Regions from separate parts of the Pseudomonas sp. FG6 genome, predicted to be linked through region 1. Evidence: predicted binding sites of a transcription regulator. Region 1 holds the regulator's gene; each other region holds the start of a gene.
The links. The regulator FliA, encoded in region 1, starts transcription of late flagellar genes. The targets are predictions, from matches to a motif close to CTAAAGTTTNNNNNNNNNNNGCCGNTAA.

Region 1 (6,194 bases):
GCAAGTGAAGCGTTTTTTCGCCGCCGATATGCGTCAGGCCATGAAGCTGGTTCGTGACGAGCTGGGCGCTGAAGCCGCCATCATCGGTAATCGCCGGATCGCCGGCGGTGTCGAGTTGACTGCGGCCCTGGATTACAAGTTGTCGGCGCTGGCCCCACGTGTTCCGAACATGGAGCTCGAGGATGAGCTGCGCAAGACCCAGTCGCGCATCGCCAGCGCCCAGGCCGAACTGAGCCTGCGCAGCAGCGAAGGCGAGGCCGCTGCGGGCACCAATCGTCAATTGTTCGCCGGTCAGCCGCTGACTGCCGGCCTGCCGCTGACGGCTGCCGAACCCCTGGTCGAGCAGGTCCAGGCCGAACCGCGTCGTCCGCAACCTGAGCCTGCAGCACCGGCCCGAGGTGTCGATCCGCGTGCCCTGGACTCGATGCGCTTCGAACTCAACAGCCTGCGCGAACTGATGGAAGTCCAGTTGGGCTCCCTGGCCTGGAACCAGTTGCAAGGTAGCCGGCCGGCGCAAGCCAACCTGTGGCGCCGCCTGCAACGCATCGGTCTGTCCGGCCCGTTGTCCCGGGACCTGCTGGCGTTGATCAACGGCATCGAAGAACCTCGCCAGGCCTGGCGCATGTTGCTGGCCCACCTGGCGCGCATGATCGCTACCCCGGAAGTCGAGCCGCTGGAAGAGGGCGGAGTGATTGCCATGGTCGGCCCTGCCGGCATGGGCAAGACCACCACCCTGGCCAAGCTCGCCGCCCGTTATGTACTCAAGTACGGTGCCCAGAGCATTGCCCTGGTGAGCATGGACAGCTTCCGCATCGGTGCCCAGGAGCAACTCAAGACGCTGGGCCGCATCCTCAATGTGTCGGTGACCCATGTGGATCCGGGCCAATCCCTGGCCCAGGCGCTGGAGCCGTTGCTGCGCAAACGTGTTGTGCTGATCGATACCGCCGGCCTGCAAGCCAGCGATCCAGCCCTGCGCATGCAGCTCGAAAGCCTGGCCGGCCGCGGTATCAAGTCAAAAAATTATCTCGTGTTGGCAACCACCAGCCAGAAACAGGTTCTAACCGCCGCCTACCACAGCTACAAACGCTGCGGGCTAGCCGGCTGCATCCTGACTAAGCTGGACGAAACGGCAAGCCTGGGCGAGGTGTTGAGCCTGGCCATCGGTCATGAACTGCCGGTGGCTTACCTGACCGACGGGCCGCGGATCCCGGATGATTTGCATCTGCCGCGCCGTCATCAACTGGTCAGTCGTGCCGTGAGTGTGCAAATGCAGGAAGAACCCAGCGAAGAAGCCATGGCTGACATGTTCGCTGATATTTACCACAGTCCAACCAAACAGGTCGGCTGAGGTAATATGAATATTTTTTGTACCTACATCGATGGTCTGCCATGCATTGTTCCGTGTGTGAACGCGCAGCCAGTAATGTGGCCTCCGTCTAAGAAGACAAGGTAAAGAACGAACATGGGCAGCATGCATCCCGTACAGGTGATCGCGGTGACCGGCGGCAAAGGTGGCGTCGGCAAGACTAACGTGTCAGTGAACTTGTCCCTGGCTCTGGCAGAGCTTGGCCGACGGGTCATGCTACTGGACGCCGACCTGGGCCTGGCGAACGTCGACGTGCTATTGGGGCTGACCCCCAAACGCACGTTGGCGGACGTGATCGAGGGCCGCTGTGAACTGCGCGACGTGCTGCTGCAGGGGCCTGGCGGGATTCGCATCGTGCCGGCCGCCTCTGGCACCCAGAGCATGGTTCATCTGTCTCCGGCTCAGCACGCAGGCCTGATCCAGGCCTTCAGCGACATTGGCGACAATCTCGATGTGCTGGTGATCGACACCGCTGCCGGCATCGGCGATTCGGTGGTCAGCTTCGTCCGCGCGGCCCAGGAAGTACTGCTGGTGGTCTGCGACGAGCCTACCTCGATCACCGATGCCTACGCCCTGATCAAGCTGTTGAATCGCGACTACGGCATGAACCGCTTCCGAGTCCTGGCCAACATGGCGCAGAGCCCGCAGGAAGGGCGCAACCTGTTTGCCAAGCTGACGAAGGTCACGGACCGTTTCCTGGACGTCGCCCTGCAATACGTCGGCGCAGTGCCTTACGACGAAAGCGTGCGCAAGGCCGTCCAGAAGCAACGTGCCGTCTATGAAGCTTTCCCACGTTCCAAATGTGCACTGGCGTTCAAGGCGATCGCCCAGAAGGTCGATACCTGGCCGCTGCCGGCCAACCCGCGCGGGCATCTGGAATTTTTCGTCGAGCGTCTCGTGCAACAAACAGCAGGGCCCGTGTTATGACAGCCAGCAGTTACAACCATCTCTACAAGAAATCGGCACGGGACGCCCAATACGAGTTGATCGAGCGTTACGCACCACTGGTCAAGCGAATCGCCTATCACTTGCTGGCCCGGTTGCCGGCCAGCGTGCAGGTCGAGGACCTGATCCAGGCGGGCATGATTGGCCTGCTCGAGGTTTCGAGCAAATACGACGCGAGCAAAGGGGCCAGTTTCGAGACCTATGCCGGTATCCGCATTCGTGGCGCGATGCTCGACGAGGTCCGCAAGGGTGACTGGGCGCCGCGTTCGGTGCACCGCAATACCCGCATGGTCAGCGACGCGATCCGTGCAATTGAAGCGAAAACCGGGCGCGACGCTAAAGATCATGAGGTTGCGGCCGAACTCCAATTGAGTCTCGATGATTATTACGGGATTTTGAACGATACCTTGGGCAGTCGCCTGTTCAGTTTCGACGACCTGTTGCAGGACGGCGAACACGAAGGGCTGCACGAGGATGGCGCGAGTGCTCACATGGAGCCGGCGCGTGACCTGGAAGACGAACGCTTCCAGAGTGCGCTGGCGGATGCGATTGCCAATTTGCCGGAGCGTGAGCGACTGGTCTTGGCGCTGTACTACGACGAAGAGCTGAACCTCAAGGAAATCGGTGAGGTCCTGGGGGTCAGCGAATCGCGGGTCAGCCAGTTACACAGCCAGTGCGCGGCCCGCTTGCGGGGGCGTTTGGGGGAGTGGCGAGCGCGTTGATGGCAGTGTTGGGGCGCTGCGAACGAGGTTGGCCTGGCGTGCGCTGTACCAGTCCTTGTCTGTCGTGTTCCATACCGTTGTCGAGCGTTGTGCCGGATTGATTGAAATGGCGCGCCCAGGTTGCTGGACGCGTTTAAGACTGTTTGGAGGTCGAATTGGACAAGAACATGAAAATCCTCATCGTTGATGATTTCTCAACGATGCGGCGGATCATAAAAAACCTGTTGCGTGACCTTGGGTTCACCAACACGGCCGAAGCAGATGACGGGATCACTGCGCTCCCGATGTTGCACAGCGGCAATTTCGATTTCCTGGTCACCGACTGGAACATGCCTGGCATGACCGGTATCGACTTGCTGCGCCAGGTACGTGCCGACGACAAACTCAAGCACCTTCCGGTGCTGATGGTCACTGCCGAAGCCAAGCGCGAGCAGATCATCGAAGCGGCCCAGGCCGGTGTGAACGGCTATGTGGTCAAACCCTTCACGGCCCAGGCGTTGAAAGAGAAGATCGAAAAAATCTTCGAACGCATCGGTTAACGGCGCCACGGGGGAGCTATGGAGCATAACGAATCTTCAATGGGCGATTTCGAATTGACCCTGAAAAAACATGCCCGCGAACTCGTCGACAGCCTTGAAAAAGGCCGTTTCGGCGATGCTGTTCAAATGATCCATGAGCTCAACCAGACCCGTGACCGCGGTCTGTATCTGGAAGTCGGCAAGCTGACGCGTGAACTGCACAGCGCGATTGTCAATTTCCAGATCGACCCGCACATGCCGCAGGCCGAGGAAGTCTCGCAGATCACTGACGCCACCGAGCGTCTGGGTTACGTGGTCAGACTGACCGAAGCTGCGGCCAACCGCACCATGGACCTGGTGGAAAGCGCAACGCCGCTGGTCAACGGCCTGGGTGAAGAAGCCCAGGCCTTGAGCGCCGACTGGGGACGTTTCATGCGTCGTGAAGTCGGTGCTGAAGAATTCCGGGAGCTGGCCCGTCGGGTCGACGGTTTCCTGGCGCGCAGCAGCGCCGATAACCGCGCCGTGGCCGGCAACCTCAACGACATTCTGCTGGCCCAGGACTACCAAGACCTGACCGGTCAGGTGATCAAGCGCGTGACCCAGCTGGTCACCGAAGTCGAAAGCAATTTGCTCAAGCTCGTGCTCATGGCCAGTCAGGTGGACCGCTTTGCGGGCATCGAACATGACCGTGCGGCAATACTCGCTGAAAAAGATCCACAAAAACATCTCTCTCAGGGTGAAGGTCCGCAGATTCATGCCGATAAAAGAGAAGACGTTGTGTCAGGTCAGGACGATGTGGACGATCTGTTGTCCAGCCTTGGGTTCTGAGTTTTAGAGTATTAGCCCTGTTTAGGAGCATCCATTAATGAGCTTCGGCGCCGATGAAGAGATCCTTCAGGATTTCCTGGTTGAGGCCGGCGAGATTCTAGAGCAACTGTCCGAGCAACTGGTCGAGCTGGAAAGCCGGCCTGATGATGCGGACTTGCTCAATGCAATTTTTCGCGGTTTCCACACTGTAAAAGGAGGCGCCGGCTTCCTCCAGCTCAACGAGCTGGTGGAGTGCTGTCACATTGCCGAAAACGTGTTCGACATCCTGCGCAAGGGTGAGCGTCGCGTTGATGCGGAATTGATGGACGTGGTGCTTGAGGCGCTGGATGCGGTCAACGGCATGTTCAGCGAAGTGCGCGAGCGCTCGCCCATTACCGCTGCCACCCCTGAGCTGCTCGCCGCGCTGTCGCGCCTGGCCGAGCCGCAGTCGGCCGATGAGGCCGCACCGATCGTGGAGGCTGTCGAAGAGCCCGCGGTCGAGGAACCGGTCGCCGAAGCTTCTGGCGACGTCACCGATAACGAATTCGAACAACTGCTGGACTCACTGAGCGCGGTCAAGGCCGAGGCCCAGGCTCAGGCGGCACCTGCCGCTCCGGCTGCCTCGACGGGCGATGCTGCCAGCGACGAGATCACCGATGCCGAGTTCGAGTCGTTGCTCGACCAGCTCCACGGCAAAGGCCAGTTCGCTGCCGATGCGCTCGCTCCGGCGGCTGCACCTGTCGCAGCGAAGGTCGAGGGCGACAGCTCCGACATTACCGATGACGAATTCGAAGCCTTGCTCGATCAGTTGCATGGCAAGGGTAACTTTGCCGTCGAGGCCCTGGATTCGGCCATCGCTTCGGCACCGACCCCGGCCAAGCCTGCTGCCGCTGCGGCGGGCAGTGACCTGATCACGGACCATGAGTTCGAGTCGCTGCTGGACGATCTGCATGGCAAGGGCAAGTTCAGCGAAGTCGGTACAGCCACGGCTGCGCCTGCCGCTGCTGCGACCGCAGCCGCTGCGCCGGCGGCCAAGGCTGTGCCAAAACCTGCTGCCAAGGCACCTGAGCCAAAGGCCGAGTCCGCCAAGCCAGCCGCTGCGGCTGCGGCGCCTGCCCGTGCTCCGGCCGCTGCGCCGGCGGAAAAACCGACCAGCGAAGCCGAGACGACCGTTCGGGTCGACACCGCACGCCTGGACGAGATCATGAACATGGTCGGCGAACTGGTGCTGGTGCGTAACCGTCTGGTGCGCCTGGGCCTTAACAGCCAGGACGAGGCCATGTCCAAGGCCGTGTCGAACCTCGACGTGGTCACGGCCGACCTGCAGACCGCGGTGATGAAGACCCGGATGCAGCCGATCAAGAAAGTCTTCGGGCGCTTCCCGCGCCTGGTTCGAGACCTGGCTCGCCAGCTCAAGAAAGAAATCAACCTGGAACTGGTGGGTGAAGAGACCGACCTCGACAAGAACCTCGTCGAGGCCCTGGCCGACCCGCTGGTCCACTTGGTGCGCAACGCAGTCGACCACGGCATCGAGTCGCCGGAGGAGCGCGAAGCCTCGGGCAAGTCCCGCAGCGGCAAGGTCGTGCTGGCTGCCGAGCAGGAGGGCGACCACATCCTGTTGTCGATCTCCGACGACGGCAAGGGCATGGACCCGGACGTGTTGCGTGCCATCGCGGTGAAACGCGGTGTGATGGACAAGGACGCCGCCGATCGCCTGAGCGACACCGAGTGCTACAACCTGATCTTCGCCCCGGGCTTCTCCACCAAGACCGAGATTTCCGACGTGTCGGGCCGTGGCGTGGGCATGGACGTGGTGAAAACCAAGATCTCCCAGCT
Region 2 (6,194 bases), on a different contig from region 1:
TCAAGGTTCTTCAAGACGCTTTCGATGGCATCCAGTGCCGGTTGCTCGGCCTCGGCCTTGCCGCTGTAGGTGTAGCCGCGAACCTGATAGCGCGCTTGCTGGATCAGTTTGCTCAGCTCAACCACGCTGTTGAATGAGGGGACACTGTCGCCCTGGCGCAGGGCATTCTCGACTTCCGTCACCTTGGCCACCGCGTTGTCGGCGTTGGCGCCGAGCTTGGCGCGGGCCGATTCGCGGTTCTGCGTGGCCTGGGTCATGTCGGCAAAGGCGCGTTTGTACTCGTCCAGGATCGCCAGTTGCTGGTTGAGCAACTCCTGGTCTGCCGGTCGTACAAACCTTTTGAGGGCGGCTTGTACGCTCTCTTGAAGTTTGCCCAGCAGCTCGCTTACGGCGGTTGGCCCCTGTTCGCCGCGACGCATCTCATAGTCGAGACGGGCGACTCGCAGATCCTTGGCGGTTTCGTTGAGGTTGGCGATGGCGGCCTGTTTGTCGGCGCGGCTGATCACACTGCTCAGGCTGTCCCAGCCTGCGAAGGTGCTCAGGAGGGTCATCAGCAGCACCAGGCCAAAGCCTGCGCCCAGTTTGCGGTTGACGCTTACGTTTCCCAGCTTTTCGGTTAACCAACTGAACATGCTGATACTCCCTCGAGCCTTTTGTAGGCTTTATGAGAAGAGTATCGACCATGTGGTAGGGATCTGTAGCCAACAGGTCGCGATATTTGCCGGGCGAAGGCGCAGAGGCTCTCGCCCGGGCGCTTCAGACCTTGAACCGGCCTACCAGCGTTTGCAAGTGAATGCCCAGTCGTGCCAGTTCGGCGCTGGAGCTGGCTGTTTCTTCGCTGGAGGCGGCCGTTTGCTCGGAGACGTCGCGCACGTTCAGCACGCTGCGGTTGATCTCCTCGGCCACGGAACTTTGTTGCTCGGCAGCGGCGGCGATCTGTTGGTTCATCGACTGGATCGCCGAGACGGTGCGGGTGATGTTTTCCAGCGAGCCACCGGCGCGGCGGGTCAGCTCGACGCTGTTGTCGGTCAGGCTGCGGCTGTTGTCCATAATGGCCGCGACCTGCTCGGTGCCCGATTGCAGACCGACGATCAGCTCTTCGATCTCCTCGGTGGATTTCTGGGTGCGTTGGGCCAGGCTTCGGACCTCGTCGGCCACCACCGCGAAACCCCGCCCGGCTTCACCGGCGCGGGCGGCTTCGATGGCGGCGTTGAGCGCCAGCAGGTTGGTTTGCTCGGCGACGGACTTGATCACATCCAGCACGCTGCCGATCTTGTCGCTTTCGCGCTTCAGGTCGCCCATCGCCGAGGTGGAGTTGCCGACTTCCAGCGCCAGACGCTCGATCTGGGCGATGGCTTCACCGACCACTTTTTCGCCTTCGCGAGCCTGTTGGTCGGCGGCGACGGCGGCCTCGGAGGCTTCCTCGGCGTTGCGCGCCACTTCCTGCACGGTGGCGGTCATTTCATGCATGGCCGTGGCGACCTGGTCGGTTTCCACTTTTTGACTGTTGACCCCGGCGCTGGTCTGCTCGGTGACGGACGAGAGCTGGTCGGCGGCACTGGCAATCTGCGTGACGCCTTGGCTGATGCCACCGATCAATTGGCGCAGGCCCACGGTCATGCTTTGCATGGCCCGTTGCAACTGGCCCAATTCGTCGCGGCGCGAGGAGGTGAGGTTGTGGGTCAGGTCACCTGCGGCCACGCCTTCGGCGATCTTGAGGGTCTGGCTCAATGGGCCGACGATCTGCCGGGTGATGGTCAGGGCAGAGATGATGCCGAACAGGAGCGCCAGGGCGGCAGCCATCACCAGGAAGGTCTTGGCCTCGGCGGCGTCGCGATCACGCACGGCGGTCTGGGAGACGGTCAGCTTCTGGCTGGCCTCAAGCAACACTCCACCTTGTTCTGCCATGCGCTTGAGTGCCGCAGCGGTGTCGAGCTGGGAGTCGCGGAACTGGCTGACCGCTGTGCGGTAGGCGTTCATCGAGTCGTTGGCCTGCTGCAGGTTGGCGGCATGTTCCTCGGGCAACTGGCCCGGCAAGCGAGCGAGCAGTTTGAGCACGTTGTCGATGGCGTCGAGGGCGGGTTGCTGGGCTTCGTTCTTGCCGCTGTAGGTGTAGCCGCGAACCTGGTAACGCGCTTGTTGGACGGCTTTGCTCAGGGTCACCACGCTGTTGAACTGGGCGACGCTGTCGCCTTGCAGCAAGGTTTTTTCCACGTCATCGATACGCGCCACGGCGTTGTCGGCACTGGCGCCGAGTTTGCTGCGTGCATCCTCACGGCTGGCGGTGGCGCGGGTCATCGCGCCGAAGGCGCTTTTGTACTCGGCCACGGCGGCCAGTTGTTTGTCGATCAGCGCCGCATCGTCCGGTTGCTCGATCAATTGACGGGCGGTCTTGAGGCCGGCTTCGAGCTTGGCGGTCAGATCGTTGATATCCTGCGGACCGTTCTCGCCCCGCGAGTTGTAGTAGTCCATGCGCGCCAGGCGCAGGTCCTTGGTCAATCCGTTGAGTTCGGAAATGAACCCCAGCTTGTCGCCACGGCTGATCACGTTACCCAGGCTGGTCCAGCCGGTGAAGGCGATCAGCAAGGTCAGGCAGAGCACGAGACCGAAGCCGAAGCCGAGTTTGCGATTGACGCTTACATTTCCCAGACTCTGGGCCAACCACTGGAACATGCCGATACTCCCTGCAGCGCTGATTTTTGTTTTATCGGCGCTGTATCGGCCTTTAGGGAGCGATCTATAGGAGATAAACGGAAGATATTTAGCTTGCTTACATTGTGGCGCGGGGATAAATCCCCTCGCCACAGCGAATATTCAGCCTCAGCGGCTCAGAACAGCCGCGCAAGCAAGGCCGTGACGGCGGTCTCGACCCGCAGGATGCGCTCGCCCAGTTGCACCGGTTGCAGGCCGGCCTTGGCGAGAAGGTCGATCTCGTAGGGTATCCAGCCGCCTTCCGGGCCGATGGCCAGTGTCACCGGCTCGGTAAGGGCGCGGGGGCAGGGTGGGTATTGGCCAGGATGACCGACCAGGCCCAAGGTGCCATCGACCATGGCCGGCAGCCGGTCTTCAACGAAGGGCTTGAAGCGTTTTTCGATGATGATCTCTGGCAGCACGCTGTCGCGAGCCTGTTCCAGCCCCAGGATCAGTTGTTCGCGAATGGCCTCGGGCTCCAGGAACGGCGTCTGCCAGAAGCTCTTTTCCACGCGGTAGCTGTTGACCAGCACCACGCGCGGCACGCCCATGGTGGCGATGGTCTGGAACACTCGCCGGAGCATTTTCGGACGCGGCAGGGCCAGCACCAATGTCAGCGGCAACTTGGCCGGTGGCGGTTGGTCGAGGGTCACTTGCAGTTCCGCCTCGCGGGCTTCCAGGCGCACTACCTGGGCCGTGCCCATCAGTCCGCCAATGCGCCCGACCCGCAGGCTGTCGCCGACAGCGCTGCGGTGGACTTCCTGCATGTGGGTCAGGCGGCGATCGCTCAGCACGACCCGGTCGGGCCCGATGAAGTCGGCCTCTTCGAGCAACAGCAGGTTCACGCTTGGGTCGCTGGTGGCTGGTCGTTGTGGTCGTCGCTCGTTTTTTCTTCCGGTTGCTCGCGACGCTTGCGCACCAGGCCGCCGAACAGGATGCCGATCTCGAACAGCATCCACATCGGCACGGCCAGCAAGGTCTGGGAGAAGATGTCCGGTGGGGTCAGGATCATGCCGACCACGAAGCAGCCGATGATCACGTAGGGACGGACCTTCTTCAGGTATGCGACGTCGACCACGCCAATCCACACCAGCAGCACCACCGCCACCGGAATTTCGAACGCCACGCCGAAGGCGAAGAACAGCGTCATGACGAAATCCAGGTAGCTGGTGATGTCGGTCATCATCTCGACACCGGCCGGGGTGGCGGCGGCGAAGAACTTGAAAATCAGCGGGAACACCAGGAAATAGGCGAAGGCCATGCCGGTGTAGAACAGCAGGATGCTGGACACCAGCAACGGCGCGGCGATGCGCTTCTCATGCTTGTACAGGCCAGGCGCAATGAAGCCCCAGACCTGGTGCAGGATCACCGGGATGGCCAGGAACAGCGAGACCATCATCGTCAGCTTCAGCGGCGTCAGGAACGGCGACGACACGTCGGTGGCGATCATTGTTGCGCCGGCCGGCAAGTACTGGCGCAGCGGTGTGGAGACGAAGGTGTAGATCTGCTGGGTGAAGGCGAACAGCCCGGCGAAGATGATGAAAACCGCCGCGACGCAGCGCAGCAGGCGGGTGCGCAACTCGGTGAGGTGCGATACCAGCGGCATCGGCTGGTCGTTTTCGGGGATATCGCTCATGGGGCTCGCGGCGGCTGTGGGGTGTCGTGGGGGGCGGAGGTCGGCACCGTCGGGGCAGGCTCCTGCACCTTGGCCGGTTCCGTCGTCACCGGTGCGGCGCCTTCCACTGGAGTGGGCGGCGCAACCGTTGGCGCGGTTTCAGGCTGCAGCGGTGTCGGTTCCTGCTGGGTCGGTGTGAGGATCTTGCGCGCTTCCTGCTCCAGGGACAGGATGTGCTCGTTGTGCAGTTGCCGACGAATTTCGTCGGCACCGATCTCGCGTTCAACTTCCTGTTTGATCGCATTGAAGCTGCGCTTCAGGCGTCCGATCCACAGACCGGCGGTGCGCGCAGCGCCCGGCAGGCGCTCGGGGCCCAGTACCAGCAGGGCCACGAGGCCGACGAGCAGCAGTTCAGTGAAGCTGATCCCAAACATTAGTCAGTGCTCACGAGTCTTTGCGGGTCGGCTCTTCGACTTTCTGGGCCTGCACATCGATGGTGTGCGGTGCATTCACCGGCGTGCTGGCCTGGGGTTGTACCGGTTGGACCGGAGCCGCTGTCGGCTCGGCCGGTTTTTCGTCGTCGTTCATGGCCTTGCGAAAGCCCTTGATGGACTCGCCGACGTCAGTGCCGAGGTTCTTCAGCTTCTTGGTCCCGAACACCAGTACCACGACTACCAGAATGACGATCCAGTGTTTCCAGTCAAAAATACCCATGTGGCTATTCCTCTCAAGAGTTGATCAGGCGGACGGGCGCGAGGCTTTCTCGACGTGCCCGGACAGACCGAAGCGACGGTCCAGTTCATCCAGTACGGCCTGCGGGTGCTGTCCCAGTTGGGCCAGCATGACCAGGCTGTGGAACCACAGGTCGGCGGTCTCGTAGATCACGTCGCTGCAGTCACCGCTGATGGCGGCGTCCTTGGCGGCGATGATGGTCTCGACCGATTCTTCGCCGACTTTTTCCAGAATCTTGTTCAAGCCCTTGTGGTACAGGCTGGCGACATACGAGGTGTCGGCCGCTGCGCCTTTGCGCTCTTCCAGCACCTGGGCCAGGCGGGTCAGGGTGTCACTCATGGGTATGTCCCGAATAGATGGCGTGCGGGTCCTTGAGCACCGGGTCGACGATTTTCCAGTCGCCGTTCTCGAAGACGCGATAGAAACAGCTTTGGCGGCCCGTGTGGCAGGCAATTTCGCCGACCTGTTCGACCATCAGGATAATGACGTCGCCGTCGCAGTCCAGGCGCATCTCGTGCAGGTGCTGCACATGCCCGGATTCCTCGCCTTTGCGCCACAACTTGCCACGCGAACGTGACCAATAAATGGCGCGGTTCTCGGCGGCGGTCAGGGCCAGCGCCTCGCGGTTCATCCAGGCCATCATCAGTACGCGCCCGGTCTTGTGATCCTGGGCGATGGCCGGCACCAGGCCGTCAGCGTCCCATTTGATCTCGTCCTGCCAGTTTTTCATCGTTAGTCCTGACGCCAGCGGCAACTTTAAGCTGCACGCTGCGAGTAAAAGCGGTTCTGCGGTGTGCTTGAGGCTTGCAGCTTATCGCTTGCAGCGGTTTCCTGCTATCGACGAACGACCAGATACAAACCGACCGCAACCATGATGCCGGCCGGCCAATGTCCCACCTGGCTCAGCGGCCCGCCAGTGGCCAGTACCGCGCCGCCGCCCAGGTGGGCCGCGCCGAGCAGGCGCAGGAACCAGTCGTCGCGACGACGTTTCCATGGGGGCGCAGGGTCATGGGCGTGGGGATGGGACATGCGCTCGAGCAGGTCGCGGGTCATGTTGGCCAAGTGCGGGATCTGTTCGAACTGGCTCTGCACGTTGCCCAGCAGGGCCTTGGGGCTGACGCGTTCGCGCATCCAGCGTTCGAGGAACGGCTGGGCG
Region 3 (6,194 bases), on a different contig from region 1:
GTCCGCGGCGACGCCCTCAGCGCGCCAGACCTGCGCCTGCGCGAAGCCCTGGGCAAACCGCTGAAGGCCCTGCAAGCCTGGGCCGACAGCCAGAAACTCGCAGAATTGAGTGCCCTGTGCGTACAGTTCGCCGCCCAGTCGCAAAGCGGCATTACCCGCCAACTGACCGGCCCGACCGGCGAACGCAACAGCTACGCCATCCTGCCGCGCGAGCACGTGCTGTGCCTGGCTGACGTGGAAGGCGACCTGCTGACGCAACTGGCGGCGGTCCTGGCCGTGGGCGGCTCGGCCGTGTGGCCGGAAACCGACGCGAGCAAGGCCTTGTTCGCCCGCTTGCCGAAGGACATCCAGGCTCGCATCCAGCGCGTTTCCGACTGGGCCAAGGATGAGGTGCTGTTCGATGCCGTCCTGCATCACGGTGATTCGGACCAACTGCGCAACGTTTGCCAGCAAGTGGCCAAGCGTGCCGGCGCGATCGTCGGGGTGCATGGCTTGTCCCAGGGCGAAACCGGCGTGGCGCTAGAGCGCCTGGTGATCGAGCGGGCCTTGAGCGTCAACACCGCTGCGGCGGGGGGTAATGCGAGCTTGATGACGATTGGCTAAAACGCTGTACACCAGGCATCTGCAATGGATGCCTGGTCTTCGAAATCCCTGTGGGAAGCTTTGGGAAGAAGCCTTGTGGGAGCAAGGCTTGCCCGCGATGAAAGCGCCGCGGTCTCTTGAGTGCCGCGGCGCCTGGATCGCGAGCAAGCCTTGCTCCCACAAGGCTCGCTCCGATGTTTGGGACCAGCATCATTTGGGATTAGCGTCGCCCTCGCCTCTGCATCACTGTCATCAATCATCCTGTTCAGCCTTTATCAGCCCGCCTAGACTCGGCCCCATTCCAAAAAAAGGTAGGCCGCCATGTCCGAGACGCTGCTCAGTTCCCGCAATCTGGCTTTCGAGCTGTATGAAGTCCTCGATGCCGAGGGCCTGACCCAGCGCGAGCGGTTTGCCGAGCACAATCGCGAAACCTTCGACGCCGCCATCGACACGGCACGCAGCATCGCCGAGAAATATTTCGCGCCGCACAACCGCAAGAACGATGAAAACGAACCGCGCTACGAGAACGGCCAGGCGATTCTGATCCCAGAAGTGAAACCAGCCGTCGATGCCTTCCTGGAGGCGGGCTTTCTCAACGCCGCGCGCAGTTTCGACGCCGGCGGCATGCAATTGCCGACGCTGCTGTCCCAGGCCTGCTTCGCGCATTTCCAATCGGCCAACGCCGCGTCCACCTCTTATCCGTTCCTGACCATGGGCGCGGCGAACCTGATCGAGAGTTTCGGCAGCGAGGAGCAGAAGCAGCGCTTCCTGCAACCGATGATCGACGGCCGCTTTTTCGGCACCATGGCCCTGACCGAGCCCCATGCGGGCTCTTCGCTGTCGGACATTCGCACGCGCGCGGAGCCAGCGTCCGACGGCACCTATCGACTCAAGGGCAACAAGATCTTCATTTCCGGCGGCGACCATCCCCTGTCGGAAAACATCGTGCACATGGTGCTGGCGAAATTGCCGGATGCACCGCCGGGCGTTAAGGGCATTTCGCTGTTCATCGTGCCCAAGTTCCTGGTCAACGACGACGGCAGCCTGGGCTCGCGCAACGATGTGCTGCTGGCCGGGCTGTTCCACAAGATGGGCTGGCGCGGCACCACGTCCACGGCGCTGAACTTCGGCGATAACGGTGAATGCGTCGGCTACCTGGTGGGGAAACCGCACCACGGCCTGGGCTACATGTTCCAGATGATGAACGAGGCGCGGATCGGCGTTGGCATGGGCGCGGTGATGCTGGGTTACGCCGGCTATCTGTATTCCCTCGAATACGCCCGCGAACGCCCGCAGGGCCGGGTGCCCGACAGCAAGGACCCGACCACCGCCCCAGTGGCGATCATCCAGCACGCCGATGTGCGCCGCATGCTGTTGACCCAGAAGGCCTACGTTGAAGGCTCGTTTGACCTGGGCCTTTACGCTGCGCGGCTGTTCGACGACACCACCACCCTGGAAAGCGAAGCCGAACGCAGGCGCGCCCATGAACTGCTGGACCTGCTGACCCCCATCGTCAAATCCTGGCCCTCGGAGTTCTGCCTGAAAGCCAACGAGCTGGCGATCCAGATTCTGGGGGGCCACGGCTACACCCGCGAGTACCCGGTGGAACAGTATTACCGCGACAACCGCCTGAACCCGATCCATGAAGGCACCCACGGCATCCAGTCCCTGGACTTGCTGGGGCGCAAACTGGCGCAGAACGGTGGCGCCGGGCTCAAGCAATTGATCCGCCTGGTGGCCGGCACCAGCGAACGCGCCCAGGCGTTCGATTCCCTGACGCCCTTGCGCCAGCCGCTGGAAACACTGGTGGCGCGCTTGCAGACCGTCACCCTCGGCCTGCTCGCCGACCTTGCCCAAGGCCAAGTCAACAGCAGCCTCGCCAACTCGGCGTTGTACCTGAAGGTGTTCGGCCACATGGTGATCGGCTGGCGCTGGCTGGAGCAGGCGATTCGCGCCGAGGAAGGGCTGGCCCGCGGGAATCCGGCAGACAGCGACTTCTATAGGGGCAAGTTGCAGGCGGCGCGGTATTTCCTGACGTGGGAAGTGCCGAGTTGTCACCCTGAGCTGGCGATTCTTGAAGCCCGGGATGATACGTGCCTGGGGATGCGCGATGAGTGGTTCTGAGCAGGGGCTTGCAGTGCTACCGCAAGCCCCTCGCGAGCAAGCCCGCTCCCACAGTCAATGGGGCCTGCAGCCCCGCTTCAGGCCTGCTGGATCGTCTTGGAAATCACTTCGACCGTGGCGCTGACCTGCTCTTCATAACGTTCGAGTTCCGCCTTGTGCTGCTTCTGCATTTCGATCTGTTGCGAGCACAGGTTCATGGCCGCCAGTACCAGCAGCCGATCGCCGATCAGCGTCGGGTATTTTCTCTTGGTATCGGCCAGCGCGGCCTTGAGCATCGAAGCAGCGTCCAGCAGGGTCTGTTCCTGCCCGGCCGGCGCCTTGATTGAATAGTCTTCTCCCAGGATCGAGAGGACCGTTACCCCATCGGCTCCGTGCTTCATGCGCTGACAGACCCGTTGCTGGCGCGCTCGATCAGCGCCTGGATGCGGGCAGCGGTGGCGCCGTGCAGTTCTTCCTGTTCCATCAGGCTCAGTTGCAGACTCTCGTTTTCATCCTTGGCCTTGGCAAGTTCCGCGTTCAGGGTTTCATTCACACCGGCGAGAAGACGGTTCTGTTGCACCAGGTCGTTGACCAGTTGCTCCAGCTGACTGAGGGATGCTTCCAACATATTGATTTCCAGGCTTTTCCAAGGGGCGCGTACGATAAAGAAAAGTCATCGCCGATGCCATGGTTAGGGTGGCGGTGCTTCGCTCGCGAGTGGTAGAGACTCCGGACAAGGAATCTGGTTCCTGCCCTTCGTCGTGTCGCAAAACCTTCACTGCGACAAAAATACACAGACCCCTCAAGACTTTAGTCGCATGACCGATAAGTCATTAAGCAACCGTTAAACGCTGCGCACGAACACACTTCCTTCCGGTACTTCCCCATGTCTCTACGAAATATGAACATCGCGCCAAGAGCGTTCCTGGGCTTTCTCCTGATCGGTGCCCTGATGTTGGCCCTTGGGGTGTTTGCCCTGGCACAGATGAGCCAGATCCGAAGCTCCGGTGAAAACATCGTCGACAACAGCGTCCCCAGCCTCAAGGCCCTGGATGAGCTCACCCAGCTCACCCTGCGCGTGCGCGTGTTGTCCTACCGCTTGCTGGTCAACCGTGAAGCGGACATCCAACAGAAAACCGTCGCCCTGCTCGAACAACGCAACCAGCAGATCCGCACGGCCCAGGCAGGGTATGAGAAGCTCATCAGTTCTCCACAAGAGCGAGCCACCTACGATAAATTGGAGCAGTTGCTGGGGCAGTACCGTCAGATCGACGAGCGGATGCGGACCCTGTCGCGCAACAATCAGCTCGAAGAGTTGCGCGCCCTGATCAACAGCGAAGTGTTGGATAACTCCGAGGCGATGAACACTCAACTCGCCCAACTGATGGACATCAACAACCAACAGGCCGATGCGTTCAACGTGGGTGCGGCCAAACAATATTCGGAAGCCTTCAATTGGGTCGTCGTGCTGCTGATCGTTTCCACGGCCCTGACCCTGCTGTTCGCCTGGCTGCTAACCAACAGCATTACCAAGCCGATTGCCAATGCCCTGGGTGCCGCCGAGGAAATTGCCCAAGGTAACTTGACCCGACCGATCATCGTCGACGGCACTGACGAAGCCGGCCGCCTGTTGCGAGCGATGTCGACCATGCAGGAAAAACTGCGTGACACCCTGCAGCGGATTTCCGGCTCGGCCACGCAACTGGCCTCGGCCGCCGAAGAACTCAACAGCGTCACTGACGAAAGCGCCCGTGGCCTGACCCAGCAGAACAACGAAATCGAACAGGCCGCCACGGCCGTCAACGAGATGACCAGCGCCGTGGAAGAAGTGGCCCGCAACGCGGTGAGCACTTCCGAAGCGTCGAGAAACGCCACCACCTCCGCTGGCGACGGCCGCGACCTGGTGCAGGAAACCGTCAGCGCCATCGAACGCATGAGCGCCGATGTGCAAAGCACCGCCACGCTGATCGGCAACCTGGCCGATGAGTCCCGCGACATCGGCAAAGTGCTGGACGTGATCCGTGGCCTGGCCGACCAGACCAACCTGCTGGCCCTGAACGCCGCCATTGAAGCCGCCCGTGCCGGTGAAGCCGGTCGTGGTTTTGCCGTGGTCGCCGACGAGGTGCGCGCCCTGGCCCATCGCACCCAGCAGTCGACCAGCGAGATCGAGCGCATGATCGGCAGCATCCAGAGCGGTACCGGGCAAGCCGTGGACTCGATGCGCAACAGCACCGAACGCGCCGAATCGACCTTGAACATCGCCCGCGGTGCTGGCCTGTCCCTGGACACGATCAACACGGCCATCGTCGAGATCAACGAACGCAACCTGGTGATCGCCAGCGCCGCCGAAGAACAGGCCCAGGTGGCCCGTGAAGTGGACCGCAACCTGGTGAACATCCGCGACCTGTCGGTGCAATCGGCCGCCGGTGCCAACCAGACCAGCGCCGCCAGCGCCGAACTGTCGCGCCTGGCCGTGGACCTGAACAGCATGGTTGGGCGGTTTCATCTTTAAGCGAGGTAACGGTTGATCGCTCATCAACGGTGAGCGTTCAACCCCCTGGCTTTTGTGGCGAGGGAGCTTGCTCCCGCTGGGCTGCGAAGCGGCCCCGTCCTTAAAAGCGACGACTGCTTCGCAGCCGAGCGGGAGCAAGCTCCCTCGCCACGGTATTGCTGCGCTCTTGTATCCCCCATTCCAACCTTTTTTGACAGCATCACATTTCGACAGGTTAGAATCGCTGGCACGCAGACTGCATGGCCAGCCTGCGCCTGCCCTTCAGTTTTTCCGGAGTACTGCCTTTGACCGCGACGACCATCAACAGCCTGTTCTTGATCGGCGCGTTGCTGGTAGGTGCGAGCATCCTGGTCAGTTCTCTTTCCTCGCGCCTGGGCATCCCGATCCTGGTGATCATCCTGGCCGTGGGCATGGTGGCCGGCGTCGACGGCGCCGGCATTCTGTTCGACAACTACGCCACGGCCTACCTGGTCGGTAACCTCGCATTGGCCGTCATCTTGCTGGACGGTGGCTTGCGCACGCGGGTCTCGAGCTTTCGCGTGGCCCTGTGGCCAGCGCTGTCGCTCGCCACGATCGGAGTACTGATCACCACCGGGCTGACCGGGCTGGCGGCGGCGTGGCTGTTCAACCTGAACCTGATCCAGGGCCTGCTGATCGGCGCCATCGTCGGCTCGACCGACGCCGCGGCCGTGTTCTCCTTGCTCGGTGGCAAGGGTCTGAACGAGCGGGTCAGCGCCACCCTGGAGATCGAGTCTGGCAGCAACGACCCCATGGCGGTATTCCTCACCGTCACCTTGATCGGCATGCTTGCCAGTGGCGAAACCGGCCTGCACTGGAGCCTGCTGGGGCACCTGGTGCGCGAGTTCGGCATTGGCTCGTTGCTGGGCCTGGGCGGTGGCTGGCTGATGCTGCAACTGGTTAACCGAATCAACCTGGCCAACGGCCTGTACCCGATTCTCGTCATCAGTGGCGGCCTGGCCGTCTTCGCCCTGACCAA

Region 2: the regulator FliA is predicted to act here: its motif matches at 2,716-2,743, upstream of ACODSJ_RS01465 (methyl-accepting chemotaxis protein).
Region 3: the regulator FliA is predicted to act here: its motif matches at 3,487-3,514, upstream of ACODSJ_RS17535 (methyl-accepting chemotaxis protein).

What each region holds. Positions count from the first base shown of each region.
Region 1 is NZ_JBMDJD010000017.1:83,053-89,246, forward strand. It holds gene flhF (flagellar biosynthesis GTPase FlhF) at 1-1,348, shown strand, start outside; gene fleN (flagellar synthesis regulator FleN) at 1,463-2,293, shown strand; gene fliA (RNA polymerase sigma factor FliA) at 2,290-3,033, shown strand; gene ACODSJ_RS13485 (chemotaxis response regulator CheY) at 3,201-3,572, shown strand; gene ACODSJ_RS13490 (protein phosphatase CheZ) at 3,591-4,379, shown strand; gene ACODSJ_RS13495 (chemotaxis protein CheA) at 4,417-6,194, shown strand, end outside.
Region 2 is NZ_JBMDJD010000002.1:39,206-45,399, reverse strand. It holds partial or broken gene ACODSJ_RS01470 (methyl-accepting chemotaxis protein) at 1-551, opposite strand, end outside; gene ACODSJ_RS01465 (methyl-accepting chemotaxis protein) at 757-2,673, opposite strand; gene ACODSJ_RS01460 (16S rRNA (uracil(1498)-N(3))-methyltransferase) at 2,829-3,536, opposite strand; gene tatC (twin-arginine translocase subunit TatC) at 3,533-4,327, opposite strand; gene tatB (Sec-independent protein translocase protein TatB) at 4,324-4,740, opposite strand; gene ACODSJ_RS01445 (twin-arginine translocase TatA/TatE family subunit) at 4,751-5,020, opposite strand; gene ACODSJ_RS01440 (phosphoribosyl-ATP diphosphatase) at 5,045-5,377, opposite strand; gene hisI (phosphoribosyl-AMP cyclohydrolase) at 5,370-5,768, opposite strand; gene ubiB (ubiquinone biosynthesis regulatory protein kinase UbiB) at 5,873-6,194, opposite strand, start outside.
Region 3 is NZ_JBMDJD010000026.1:51,674-57,867, reverse strand. It holds gene putA (trifunctional transcriptional regulator/proline dehydrogenase/L-glutamate gamma-semialdehyde dehydrogenase) at 1-603, shown strand, start outside; gene ACODSJ_RS17550 (acyl-CoA dehydrogenase) at 904-2,706, shown strand; gene ACODSJ_RS17545 (cell division protein ZapA) at 2,784-3,086, opposite strand; gene ACODSJ_RS17540 (hypothetical protein) at 3,083-3,313, opposite strand; gene ACODSJ_RS17535 (methyl-accepting chemotaxis protein) at 3,572-5,197, shown strand; gene ACODSJ_RS17530 (potassium/proton antiporter) at 5,482-6,194, shown strand, end outside.